Linked DNA regions of Marinagarivorans cellulosilyticus. Each later gene encodes a partner of the first gene's protein in a complex. Links are inferred from orthologs where the notes say so. Each region holds a gene or a part of one and is shown on either strand. Other genes may lie near its edges.

Evidence for each region. Proteins that work in one complex are often made in the same cells at the same time.
Region 2: the proteins of tsaE (region 1) and tsaD are in contact, whole or in part, in a crystal structure (PDB 6N9A), measured with the Thermotoga maritima proteins. The link is inferred for Marinagarivorans cellulosilyticus from one-to-one orthologs. Residues at the interface, in WP_004082108.1 of Thermotoga maritima: Leu37, Gly38, Lys46, Lys57, Val59, Lys60, Ser61, Thr63, Phe64, Thr65, Leu66, Met67, Val69, Pro71, Tyr82, Arg83, Leu84, Asp86, Asp88, Phe89, Asp93, Ile128, Asp130, Glu131, Arg134; in WP_004082750.1 of Thermotoga maritima: Cys10, Asp11, Arg49, His50, Leu82, Gly84, Gly135, Gly136, Glu154, Thr155, Leu156, Asp157, Asp158, Ser159, Glu162, Asp165, Lys166, Arg169, Leu170, Tyr175, Lys213, Thr214, Leu217, Tyr218, Gln221, Arg222, Asn324.

Annotation. Positions count from the first base shown.
Region 1 is NZ_AP023086.1:1,078,181-1,085,975, forward strand. Bases 2,269-5,006 are described here. They hold tsaE (tRNA (adenosine(37)-N6)-threonylcarbamoyltransferase complex ATPase subunit type 1 TsaE), read left to right. Parts: upstream 2,269-3,265; coding sequence 3,266-3,748; downstream 3,749-5,006. Other genes in these bases: MARGE09_RS04280 (NAD(P)H-hydrate dehydratase), read left to right, coding at 2,269-3,244; MARGE09_RS04290 (N-acetylmuramoyl-L-alanine amidase), read left to right, coding at 3,830-5,006. In the rest of the region: MARGE09_RS04270 (bifunctional GNAT family N-acetyltransferase/carbon-nitrogen hydrolase family protein), read right to left, coding at 1-257; MARGE09_RS04275 (methyltransferase), read right to left, coding at 268-1,497; more of MARGE09_RS04280, read left to right, coding at 1,736-2,268; more of MARGE09_RS04290, read left to right, coding at 5,007-5,185; MARGE09_RS04295 (TonB-dependent siderophore receptor), read right to left, coding at 5,209-7,758. UniProt on the Escherichia coli protein: Required for the formation of a threonylcarbamoyl group on adenosine at position 37 (t(6)A37) in tRNAs that read codons beginning with adenine.
Region 2 is NZ_AP023086.1:2,115,136-2,121,106, reverse strand. Bases 3,061-5,971 are described here. They hold tsaD (tRNA (adenosine(37)-N6)-threonylcarbamoyltransferase complex transferase subunit TsaD), read right to left. Parts: upstream 5,089-5,971; coding sequence 4,033-5,088; downstream 3,061-4,032. Other genes in these bases: MARGE09_RS08255 (GatB/YqeY domain-containing protein), read left to right, coding at 5,669-5,971; rpsU (30S ribosomal protein S21), read left to right, coding at 5,299-5,514; folB (dihydroneopterin aldolase), read right to left, coding at 3,674-4,036; folK (2-amino-4-hydroxy-6-hydroxymethyldihydropteridine diphosphokinase), read right to left, coding at 3,186-3,674. In the rest of the region: MARGE09_RS08280 (DUF6701 domain-containing protein), read right to left, coding at 1-3,033.

The DNA of each region.
Region 1 (7,795 bases):
TCGACAATATCTTCGTAAGTATGCGGGTTGGAAAAACGTGCATAGTCAACTTGTACACTTAACGCTAAGCCCACTAAGTGGTTGTCGTCCAATATCCCAATTTGCCCTTCGGGGAATTCTTGAATTAAATATTCGATGGTATGGCTCGGCCACGCGCCGCCCAATTCAGCATAGACTTCGTCCATTAAAGCTTTAACTTGCGGGTACATCTCTAACGACAGGTTGCAAATTTCTAAACGCGTTTGCTCGGTGGACATAAAATTCTCGTTATTTAAAGAGGGGGTAAGGCTTGCTCAAAGGCGAGTTAGCCGCGTTAATATCACGGTTTGCCAGCAACAACAAGTTGCGCGGGCTAATGTGGTTGGCGCAAAACTGTTGCAGGCTAACGCTATAGCCTTGTTCTTCGAGAAAAACCGCTTTATCCAGCGCTAGCCACAACTCAAGCGGCCGCCTAAAGCAGTGTCGAATGGCATCGTGGCGCATCATTTGTAGGCGTTCTTGTTGGCCTTGTGCTTCAAAAGCTGGCCAGTCGATTGTTGCTGGCAGGTTAACTTGGTGCTTGGGCGCAGCCCATTGGCAAAACTGTTCAAAATTATCGTGCGACTGCTTTTGTTTTGACGGCAAATTTTTGTACGGAGTGCCCGGCTGAAGCGTTTGGCGCAGGGCTTCGTAACCTAAGCGCCAATTTAATTCGTTTGCCCGTTGTTCGCGTTCGCGGTTACCTGCAGTAATTTGGTTTTGTTGGGCCAAACGCAGCGCTTGTAAATTAAGGCTGGCCGGTAAAGCGGTTGCTTGGGCGGCTGTACAAAGCGCTTGGTAGTGTGTGGCTTGTTGCCGGTGATAACAGCAAGGCGCTAAGGCAATTGTGCTGGCTTTATGCTGGGTTGCTGTGTGTAAAAAGTGGCAGTGCAGCTCGCCGCATGCATGCAGTGCCATCCAGTGTGGTGCTTGTGTTGCGCACTGGATTGTACCTTGGGCTGTAGTTGCCGATAGCGGTAATTTGTGGATGTCCGCATTGATGAACTGTTGCGGTAGCTTGAGTTTATTGGCGTATTGCTGCCCTTGTAGGCACAGGCTATTTTGCCATTCAATACTGATAACCGGTTGCGCGCAAAGCCAAGTGTGCAGGCGGCCAAGGTGGCCTTTGCCTGCGCACCATTCAATGGCAGAAGCCGAGCTGTTGGCGTGCGCATTTTGCGTGGTAGCAGCGCAAAACCCTTGTATTTGCTGCCATTTACGGCCAGGAATATCTGTATGCAGCCAAAAGGGAATGCTTGGCAATTGAGTCGTTACCAGTGCCGGCTCGCACTGGGCTTGCCATTCGAACAGTGTTGGGAAGTTGCCTGCAAAGTAATGGGCTTGCTGTTCTACGTCGTTATCCAGCGCCCACAGTTGCGCTTCGTTAAGGTGGGCGATTTTACTAAGTGCCCAAGTTAAGTGACCGGGGCGTTGGGTAAAAGCATTAAAGTCCCAATAAGGTCGCAGCTCTGACAGCAATTGTGCGCCGTATAGCAGCTTGCTTGTGTGGCTGTTTAAGGTAGGTAATAGACTGGCAATAATCGTGATTCTTGTATTGGGGGCGGCATATTGTTGGTTGTATTTTACGTGAGCGCGCTAGCCATTGGCTATTTATTGCAGTGCTAGTCTTGCTGGGCCTGTTGATGCGGCTAAAGCAGGGCAGAATGGGCACTGTTGCAGTATACTGCGGCTTTAATTTGTTATAAGTGTTTGAGTTATGTCTGAAAAACCTGCCGTCCCGCCGTTACCGCGTTACTTGTATCTTTCTGAGCAGGTGCGCGAGCTAGATAAGCTGCTTATCGAGGGGCATAAAACCCCCGGCATTGTATTGATGAAGCGCGCTGGCAGGGCAACGTTCGAGCTGCTTGAAAAGTTATTCCCGCACGGCTCTATCACTGTACTTTGTGGTGCGGGCAATAACGCTGGCGATGGCTATGTGGTGGCGGCACTGGCCGCGCAAGTGCGCCGCGATGTACAAATTTTAACCGTTTCCCCACCCGAAAAGCTAACTGGCGATGCGCGTCGCGCTTATTTATACGCTAAACAGGAAGGCGTAAATATTTTGCCGTATTCAACGGGTGCTGCCCGTCACTTACCCGATGGCTGCGTTATTGTGGATGCACTAGTCGGTACGGGTTTAAGTGGCGAATTGCGGGCTAATATTCAAGATGTGATTTGTGAAATTAATGAAACGCGCTTGCCGGTATTGGCCGTTGATGTGCCATCGGGTTTATGTGCTAACACTGGGCGAACGTTAGGCGAGGCTATCCGCGCTGTTGCGACCATTACGTTTATTGGTTGTAAGTTAGGTTTATTGACCGGCCGCGCGCCAGCGCTAACTGGCGATGTTTACTTTGACGGTTTAGGTGCCCCGCGCATTTTGTATTCGGCCTTTACACCCGCCGCTTTTTCGGTGGATTACACGGGGCTTAAACGCGAATTACCCTTTAAAGAAGCCGATGCGCACAAAGGTCAAAGCGGGCACGTTTTGGTGGTCGGTGGCGATTTGGGCATGGGCGGTGCGGCAATAATGACAGCCGAATCGGCAGCTTATTCTGGCTCGGGCATTGTGAGCTTGGCCACGCAGCTCGACCACGTTATGCCAGCACTTGTACGCAAGCCAGAAATTATGACCAAAGGCATTGATTCTGGCGGCCAGTTGGCGCCAATGCTACAGGCGGCTAGTGTTATTGCCGCTGGGCCGGGCTTGGGCCGCGGGAGTTGGTCAGAGCAATTATTGCAGCAAGTGCTAAAAACCACTAAGCCCTTGGTATTAGATGCTGATGCACTAAATTTATTGTCGGACTCGCTACATAATTATGCCGGCCGTGGTAATTGGGTGCTAACGCCGCACCCGGGCGAAGCGGCGCGCTTGCTGCACACCAATACCGCTGTTGTTCAGCAAAACCGTTTTGAAGCGGTTAGCGAAATTCAGAAAAAATACGGTGGTGTGGTGGTGCTAAAAGGCGCGGGTACATTAATTTGTGATGGCAAGCGCACGGTGGTAGCCAAAGTGGGCAACCCGGGCTTGGCCACTGCTGGCAGCGGCGATGTGCTAACGGGTATTATTGCTTCTTTAATTGGGCAGGGCTTAAGCTTGTCGTCGGCGGCGCAGTTAGGTGTTTGTGTGCACGGCGAGGCTGGTGATGCTTTGGCTGAAAAACATGGGCAATTTGGTTTGGGGGCAAGCGAGCTTGCGCCTTACGTTCGTCAAATTCTTAAGTAAGTTAAGCGTAGAGCAATAGCCATGAGTGATATGCCGGCTAATAATGAACAGTTGTCACTGTTTTTGCATAATGAGTTAGATACTGTGGCGTTGGGTCAAAAAATCGGCGCGGCGCTGCAAGGTTCTGCTGGTGTTATTTTTTTATCGGGTACGCTCGGTGCGGGTAAAACTACGTTTACCCGCGGCGTGTTAAAACATTACGGCCATTCAGGTGCGGTAAAAAGTCCGACATATACATTGGTCGAACCTTATCGTTTGGCTGAGCGAGATATTTATCATTTTGATCTTTATCGCTTGGCGGACCCAGAAGAACTCGAGTATATGGGAATTAGAGAATACTTTGATGGTCAAGCATTGTGCATTGTTGAGTGGCCAGATCAAGGCCAAGGCTTTTTGCCTAAGGCGGATCTCGTCATTAACCTGCTACCTTCAGGGGAAGGGCGCGAGGCGCAATTAATGGCCAATACTCGTGTGGGAAGTGCGGTAATACAGCAGTTAAACTAATGAATGCGTACTAGGCGCGCTGTTTATGCCGTCTATTTTTTGTCAATTTCTCGGGAACGGATCTCGAACAGGGGGTTAGGCATGTCGCGTAGGCGATGGCAAAAACCATTTTTATTGTCGGTGGTATTAGGCTTTATTGTATTTATTGGCAACGTTGCTGCCGTGCAGGCGGCACAAGTCGATAGTGTGCGGCTGTGGCGCGCGCCGGATAATACGCGTTTGGTGTTCGATTTGTCGGCATCGGCGGATCACAAATTATTCACTCTAGAAAACCCTAGCCGAGTTGTTATTGATATTCACAATACCGAGCTTAAAAAAGGCTTTGGTGATGTTCCTATTGATGATACCCCCATTACTAAGATTCGCTATGGCGATCGTGGTAATGGAACATTGCGTGTGGTTTTAGATATGAGTGCGCCGGTTAAGCCGCGCAGTTTTTCTTTGCCTAACCACGGCGACAAGCCAGACCGCTTAGTGATAGACCTTTACGATGGTGATAAGCCCACGGTTAAAACGGTAACCGCAGTTAAAGAGGTATCCAATGGTAAACGCGATATTATTATTGCCATTGATGCCGGCCACGGCGGTGAGGACCCTGGTGCACTAGGCCCCAAAAATTTGCGCGAAAAAGATGTGGTGCTAGCAATAGCGAAGCAAATGGCGCGCATGGTCGATAGCACTCCAGGTTACAAAGCTAAATTGATTCGTGATGGTGATTATTATATCCCCCTAAAAGAGCGCCGGAATAAAGCGCGCGATTTAAGGGCCGATTTATTTGTGTCTATTCATGCTGATGCATTCAAAAACCCGAAAGCGCGCGGCGCCTCTGTATTTGCGTTATCGCGCACCGGCGCAACCAGTGAAACAGCACGTTTTTTGGCCTCTAAAGAAAACGATGCCGATTTAATAGGTGGCGTGGGCGGCGTATCCTTAACGGATAAAGACAATATATTAGCCGGTGTATTAGTGGATTTATCCATGACAGCCACCCTAACCAATAGCTTGCAAGTGGGAGATCACGTCTTAAAAAATATGGGGCGGATTTCCCGCTTACATAAAAAGCAAGTGGAACAAGCTGGTTTTGCGGTGTTGAAGTCGCCAGATGTGCCTTCAATTTTGGTCGAGACGGGTTTTATTTCTAATCCACACGAAGCAAATAAGTTGGCAACCCATAGCTACCGTAAATATATGGCTAAGGCAATTTTTGATGGTGTGAAGCATTACTTTGAACAACAGCCACCTGCCGATAGCTGGCTGGCTTGGCACCTCGATAAAAAGCGTAAAAACTTGCCTTCGGAATACGTAATTGCCAAAGGCGATACCTTATCTGATATAGCAAAGCGCCACAGCGTGAGTGTGAAACGCTTGCAAGAATATAATCGCTTAAGCAATGCTTCTATTCAGGTAGGGCAGAAGCTGCAAATCCCTTCGAGTTAAACCTGCAAAGGGCTGGCACCGGTTTAAAAGCTTAAGCTTAAACCGGCAATAAAGGTGCGGCCCATTCCTGTATTCGAGCGTAGATGGCCTGCGCTTGATTCGTAATAATCGGTATCCAATACATTTTTAATATCGGCGCGCAATTGCAACTGTGAATTGCCAAGCTGCCAGTCGTAAACGGCACCTAAATCTATAACGTTAAAAGATTGTAAAATTTGCTGGTTGGCATCGTCGCCAAAGCGGTCGCTTACGTGCAGCATATTTAATGTGAAGCTTAGTGGTAGGTTAGCGTTTATACCTGTGGGGCGGTAATTCATAAAAACATTCAGCATAATGTCGGCGACGTGTGCTGGTGTATTACCTGCGTTATTGCCTTGGGTAATTTGCGCATCGAGAAAAGAGAGTGCGGTAACAATATTTAGGTTGTCTTTGGGTTGGTATGTCATGTCTATATCCCAACCGGTTACCGATTGTTCTGCTTGCACGATGGCGCGCCTTACACCATCCCAAATTTGAATATCTACAATGTTTTCTTTATGAATGCGATAAACCGACGATGTCCCGCTCAAGCCGCTAGCAAGGGAAAAAAGTTTGAGGCCTAGCTCGTATTGATCGGACTTTTCAGGCTCGTCAATGATGCTGCCAATGTCGTCAATTATATAATTAGGTTTTACCCCTTGGGCATAGCTTGCGTATAGCGAGTAGTTATCTGCGGCTTTAAAAACAAGCCCTAGCTGTGCCGTTGTTTCTTTAAAGGTGGGAAGGTCGATTGCAGAATTACTTTCGGGTGTTTGCAATTGCGCTTTGGAAACCATGTGACGACCGCCAACCGAAGCTACCCAATTGGCGTTAAATTCCAAGCTGTTTTGTAGATAAATACCGTAGTCGTGGTACTTCAGGTTTTGGTGGCGGGTGGTGAGCGTGCCTAAAATGAAACGTTCGGCAGTGACTGCCTCTGGGGTGTTGTTATCGTCGAGTGCAATGCGCTCTATATCTTCACGCTGCTCTAGCGTTAAGCTTTCGTCTACGGTTTGGGCGTGGCTGTCTATACCGAATAGCACGTGGTTGGTTAAGCCCAGTAAGGTTGGCGAGCCTTGAATATTAATAGTAAAGGCTTGGCTATCGATATCGGCATTTTCGTCGTAAATACTTTGTATCTTGGCAATTTTAGTTGTTTGGTCGTCATCTGCGGTTGCTTGAAGGGGGATTTCGCCGGCCACAATGACAACGCCGGGGTTAACTTCATCAGGGCGAACCAGCGGGCTGGTAGTGATAAAAATATCGCTGTCGCCGCGCACGCCCGATTGTTCTTCGTTTAAAGAGGAAGCTTGCCCCCGTATTTGCCAGCTATTATGCAGGGCATAATGAAACGAGCCATTCCATAGGGCGAGTTTGGCATCAAAGTTGGGTTTGGCTTGGCGTGCGGTTTGCGCTAAAGCAAATACATCGACGGCATCGCCAACCGGTGAAAAAATAATACTGCCTTGATCGCGCTGGTAGCTAGAATCTTGTTGCAAATACGCTAGCTCAACATGTGCTTTTTCATTTGGCGCAAACCGCAGTGCTGGGTAATAGGCTGTTTTTTCGCCGTCGTTTTGGTCTTTTAAGCTATCAAAGGTTTCGTGTGCGGCAATTAACCGGTATGCGATTGCCGCGTTTTTATCCAGTGCGCCTGTAATGTCGGCTTCTTGATGTTGGTAGCCACCGCTGCCACTGCGAAGGCCGAATTTGCGATGCTGCTTTTGTTGCGGGCTTTTACCCACAAGGTTAACAATACCGCCTGGCTCGGCTTGCCCGTAACGCAAAGTCGAGGGGCCTTTTAAAATTTCGGCTTGTTCTACTACTGCTGGTAAAACTTTAGTGCCTAACTGTTCGTCCAGTCTAAAGCCTTGCCAATAAAGCGCGTTGCGGGGAAAACCACGGATATAAAAATCATCGTTGGTATCGGCTAATCCGTCGGCAGGCGTAATACTGCTGCTGTTGCGTAGCAGCTCCATAATATCGGTAGGGGCTTGATCTTCAATTAGCGCTTGCGGAAGAACGCTTAAAAATCGCGCGGTATCGTAAATAGATAAGCCATTATGTACTTGCGAGCTGGTAACCGTATTGTAGCGATGCGGTAAATGCACACCGGTAACGATGACCTCCTCCACAAGTGGCGCAATGGTTGTTGGCGCTAGTTCACCTGATGGTTCGGAATTTTCAGCTGTTATGCGCTCGTGAATGACAATGCGTTTAGCATCGGCTTGGTAGCTAAAATCGAGGGGGGCGTGGGCCAATAAGTGGCGCAGGGCTTTTTCAGTGGGGTAGCCACCAATAATAGGGCTGGAATAAATACCGGCGACTTTATCTTGCTGAACAACCACTGATAAACCTGATTGCAGTGAAAATTCCAGCAGTGCTTGGCCTAAGGGTAATACTGGTAAATCGTAATAAATAATGGCGGGTTGTACGCTTGGCGTTGCTAGCGGCTCCGCACTAGAGGACATGCAAGTTAGTGATAAAGCAAAACTATAAGTGAGGGCAGCGGCTTGCACGGCAGTTCGAAAATGGCGGGTAGAAACTACAAACATAATTCATCCATAAGCTTTTCGTATCAAAAGCTCACGT
Region 2 (5,971 bases), 1.0 Mb from region 1 along the record:
TTTGGTAGCAAGCGTATAATACTCACCGGAACTGGGATAAGAGGTCGGGTAATACCAACCGGCAATCGTATAATCGGGAGCGTCAAACACGCTACCGGCGCCTGGGTCGGTAATGCTCACATACCCCGAACCGTCAAACACACCATAACCACAGGTGCCAGGGTCGCCACTTAATGCCGGGGAAGCCGTTGCTGTAGTGGGTTGTGTACCCGCATTTACCGTAACTGCATGCAAGCCATTGCCACTGCTGTCTTCTACTTCACCCACTGCGCCATTCCATAGTGGGTCATCAAAGCGCCATGTTCCCACGGATGCTACGCCTGATGGATCCCCACCTCCACCACACGCCTCACTAAAGCCGCCGCTGGATATGTACGATTGCTCGTAACGCAGATTGGCGCCAAACTGAACCGTAAGATTCGAATTGGATGTTAAAGCCCCCGTAATATCAGCATTATTATGCAACGATATACTGCCGCCGCTATAAGCGATTAGCTTGCCTGACGAACCGGACTGAAAAGTAAGATCGTTCAACACGTAAATAAATAAAAACTCAGTTGCGCCGCCACCCGCGTTTAACGTTACGTTGGAGCCCGCCGAAAAACCCGAATTTACAAAAATGCGCACTAATCCGGCCGAAGAAACGTTGATTACAGAACCGGAACCTATATTGAGATTGTTATTAAAGGTGTAGTCACCAGGCGCGAAATTTAAGGTAGTGTCGCTATTGATATTAACGTTATTAAAAGCACCTGGCGTAAAGTTATAGGTATCGCCGTAAGCTACCGTCACATCCGAACCCGCAGGGAATGCGGGGATATCCGTAAATGCCGGCGCGACGGTATCGGTTTTAGTACAGGGAATACCCGAACCACACCCACTGGCATCACTATTGATATTTTTAGTCACGACCTCATTGTTTGGCGCATCGTGGATTGTGCCGCCATTATGAATAATAATTTGAGCAACATCGCTTACGTTCGCAGCAACACCAGGGAAACTACAACTACCGGAAGCGGGGCTAGTAGCCTCCGACTTCTGAAGTGAAAACCAATTTAAATTTACATACGGGTTAGAAAACTCAAGGCGAATCGTATGCAGGCCCTCTGTTAGCGCGACGGTAGCCGTCGTATCGGCATAAACATTCCAATCGCCGGTTACCTCTGTAATGGTTGTAGTTTGCGCGGTGGTTCCATCTACTCTAAACAAAATATCCCCGCCCGTGCCGCCCCCGCCCGTGCCGCTGGCGTGACGATATTTAACGGTGTAATCTGTCGCCTCATCGATATAAACACTGTATTCCAGCCATTCACCATCTGCGATGTAACCCACCGTGCAGCCCCCGCCATCGGTGGTATCGCCTAAGTCGACCCCCTCGTAGTAGTAAGGGCAGAGAGTTAGCGCCGCACCGTTATCTGTTGCCTGATTATCGAAGTTAGTGTCGTTAGCGCTGATGTAATCTTCAGCTTCTATTCGGTATTCTGCATCATCTAAGATGTAAACCGTTTTTAGCTCTAAATCGAACCAGTTAAGGTCATAATTAGGGTCGGTGAACTCCGCGCTTAACGTTTGCGCACCGGCTTCAAGATCAATGACGACCGTACTATCACCAAAGGTGTCCCAACCACCGGTACCCAACAAGTTGACTGTAGCCAGCGTACTGCCACCAGACGTAAAAAGCAGATCGCCCGCGTAGGTAAGCGCATCTCTACCACTCGCGTAGCGAATGGCGACCCGATAAGCACCCGCATGCGAAGGGTTAATGGCATAATCTAGCCGCTCACCCGCTCGCACGTAACCAACCTTACAACCGCCACCGCCCTCATCGGAAGTATCCGTCACATCAACGCCATAACCACCGTATACGCAATTAGTGGGCACAGTCGCCCTATTTTCTGCCTCCGCATCGTAGGCATCAAAATACTCTTCGGCCTCAATTCGAATAGAATCCGAGGATGGCGGCGATATAGGCGGTGCAACTTTTTCGAGTGAAAACCAGTTTGCATTGAGCCACGGGTTAGAGAACTCGAGTGTAACGGTTTGAGTTCCGGCAGATAAAGTCACCGTATCGGTGTCGCTAGCGAAGGTGCCAAAACTACCCGTTGTGGTGGTGAGTGTTGTGGTGAGAATAGTCGAACCATCAACCTTAAAAATGACATCGCCTGGTGGGCTGGTGCCTTCACCCGCAAAATTGTAGGTTAGGGTGTAATCACCCGCTTCTATTACATTCACATAATAATCAAGCGTCTCGCCATCAGCGACACTTGATAATGCGCACGCGCCCACGCCGGAATCGTAAACATCCACATCAAAACCATTGTAAACACAAAGCGCTGGACTACCTGCCGCGTTGCCTACAGTTGTATCGTAAGCACTCACATACTCTTCGAAGCCAATTTGCGTTTCACCACTGGCCGGAATATCGATTGCCGAAGGCCCGCCGACTTTCTCTAACGAAAACCAACTAAGGTTCATAACCGGATTCACAAATTGGGTGGTAACAGTGTGGGTGCCCGCCGGTAAAGTGACTGTATCTGTCTGTGTCGTGTAGGTGTTCCAATCGCCGGTATTGGTCGTTAATGTGGTTGTAGTAACCGTGGAGCCATCAACCTTGAACTGTATTTGCCCAGGCGAGTTACTAGGGCTAGCGTAATTGTATTTAACCGTATAACTTCCGGCCTGTGCGATATTAACGTCGTACGTCAGCGTTTCGCCGTTGGCAATATAACCAATAACACAGTCGCTGCCGCCGTTATCCCCCACATCAACATCAAAACCATTGTAAGTACACGACGACGGGCTGCCCGCAGCGTTACCCCCTGTAGTATCGTAAGCGCTAACGTAGTCTTCTGCTTCAATTTGCGTTTCGCTATTGGCGGGGATACCTACCGTGGCCGCCGATACCGGTGCGCTAAGCACAGCCAAGCACAGCACCACCGCCAACACGGCGCTATAGGCTATGCCCACGCAGTGAGTTCCGCGATTTATGCGCTTTTTATACCCCGCCAACCCTAATTGCTCACCCAAACGCATTCACCCACACCTAACACATACTATTGTGCATTAAGTGTAGGTAAAAATAAGGCGCGCATAGTGCCTATGGGGGTACGAAAAGCGCCGTTGGGCGAAAGCGCCAAAACAGGTATATGGGTGACGCCATTAATAACCTCTAGGCGCGATTGATCTTAATCGTCGAGGGAGGCTAACCAGAGGTTTTGCGAGGATTTATCGTACTCAGACCACAACTCGCGGTAGCTGCGTTTTAGCTCGGGGTGCAAACCACTTGGCCAAGTATCTGCCAAAGGTCTTAAGACAAAAGCGTTTTTCAGTACTTCATCGCGCGGCAGTGTTACACCATCAATACAGCCCACCACATCGTCGTAAGTCAGAATATCGATATCCAGCGTTCGGCCACCAAACTTAGGTTGCGTGCGGTCGCGGCCATGGGCATCTTCAATGGCGCGCAGTGTTTCCAACAGCTTACCCACGGGTAAGTGGGTTTGAATTTGTACCACCATATTCAAAAAGTTATCGCCATCAAAACCTACCGATTCACTTTCGTAAACCGGCGATAAAACGAGTGCGCCAAATGTGCCCTGCAGCGAATTTAAAGCGCTTTTAAAAACCACTTTTGCATTTTGATTACTGCCTAAACCTAGCAATACCTCAGCCATTAGGGCTTTTCTCCTCGTTCGATGGTAATACCAATATCCTGTGCATCAGCAATGGCGCCGGGTTTGTGAACACTCAGTTGTAGCCATGCTATGCCGAATTCTGCCTGTAGTAATGCGGCTAAATGCTCCGCCAATGTTTCGATCAATTTAAAGCCGCTTTGGGCCACAAAGTGCTGTATACGGTCGGTAATGGCTTTGTAGTCTAGTGTGTGCTTAAGGTTATCTTCTGCTGCAGCTAAGCGAATATCGGTAGCCATCACCACATCAATATAAAGTGCTTGGCGAATTTCGCGCTCCCACTCAAAAACACCGATCACCGCCTCTGTTTTTAGGCCTTTAATAAACACGGTATCGGCACTCATCGGTTAGGCTCCGCTTTTGCCGTGCTAAGGCCCGCTAGCTCTGTCATTGGCCAACGCGGCCGCACTTCAACGGCAAGGGTTTCACTTTGCCCAGCAAGTAAACGCTGACAACCCGCGTAGGCAATCATGGCGCCGTTATCAGTGCAAAACTCGTGGCGCGCATAAAAAACTTTAGCGCCCATTTTGGCCAATGCGGCCTCCAACTTTTGCCGTAGCCGTGTATTTGCCGATACACCGCCGGCTATCACTAAGCTTTTCATGCCACACTGCTCGAGTGCACGCCGGCATTTAATCACCAAGGTATCGGCCACGGCCTCCTGGAAGGCGTGGGCAATATCGGCACAGGTTTGATCATCAGGCAAGCCATCGTCTAGCGCATGCTTAGTCACGGTATTAAGGGTAAAGGTTTTTAAACCGCTAAAGCTGAAATCTAGCCCTGGGCGGTCGCACATTGGCCGCGGAAATTTAAAGCGCCCCGCTTCGCCTTGCTCGGCCATGGCGGCTAAGCGCGGGCCACCGGGGTAATCGAGGTCTAACATTTTTGCCGCCTTATCAAAGGCTTCGCCTGCGGCATCGTCTAGCGATTCCCCTAAAAGAGTGTATTCACCCAGCGCTTGCACCTCGATTAACTGGGTATGCCCGCCAGACACAAGCAATGCCACAAAAGGGTAGGGCGGCGGGGAATCTTCTAACTGTGGCGCTAACAAGTGCCCTTCCATATGGTGTACACCAATAGCCGGCACACCTAACCCCATTGCAATAGCCCGGCCGGTACACGCCCCCACTAATAAAGCGCCAATTAAACCTGGCCCCTTGGTATAGGCGACGGCGTCAATATCCGCTTTACTTAACGAAGCCTTTTCGAGCACTTCGTCAACTAAGGGTAATAATTTACGGATATGATCGCGCGACGCGAGCTCGGGCACCACCCCGCCGTATTCAGCGTGCAGCGCTATTTGGCTATACAATGCGTGAGCCAACAGGCCCTGCTCACTGTGATACAGCGCAACACCCGTTTCATCACACGACGTTTCTATTCCAAGGACTAACATTCTTACACCGAGCTACCATTAATTTTGCGCGCAATATTACCCTGCAGCCCCCGATTTCTCTATGATTTTCGCGCCATAGCGCAAAACCAAAGTGCTGTCTACAATTAAACGTTGCAGGGGCGGCATCAACTGTATAGAATTGCGCACCCTTAAAAGGCTGCCCCCTAAAGCAGTCGTACTAGCCAACATTTATTTATTACAGGTAGATATATGCCTTCAGTAAAACTGAAAGAAAACGAGCCATTTGATATTGCCCTACGTCGCTTTAAGCGTTCTTGCGAAAAAGCAGGCGTTCTTGCAGAGGTACGTCGTCGCGAGTGCTACGAAAAGCCCACAACTGTTCGCAAGCGTAAAGCTGCCGCTGCTGTTAAGCGTCACGCTAAAAAGATGTCTCGCGAAACCCGCAAGTTCCAACGCCTTTATTAATAGCGCTGCTGGGCCTCTAAAGCTTCAGCATTAGATATATACGCTATTGGGCCCCTAGCCCACCGACGGTGAGCCATTGGGGCTGGGCACTTTGGCCATGCCAACGTTCCCCGTTAGGCCGCACAACCACCTAACACAACTTTAGGGCTACTACCTGATGAGTGAAATCAAGAAAGCAATCACCGACGCCGTTAAAGCAGCAATGCGCGCAAAAGAAAAAGAACGCCTTGGCGTTTTGCGCATGGTTACCGCTGAATTTAAACGCATCGAAGTTGATGAACGCATTGAACTTGATGACGCTCGCGTGCTCGCGGTGCTCGACAAAATGGTTAAGCAGCGCCGCGATGCCGCTACCCAATATACCGATGCCGGCAGAGAAGACCTTGCCAACATCGAGCAATTTGAAATTGGGGTAATTAAAGACTTCCTGCCGCAACCGCTTAGCGAAGACGAAATT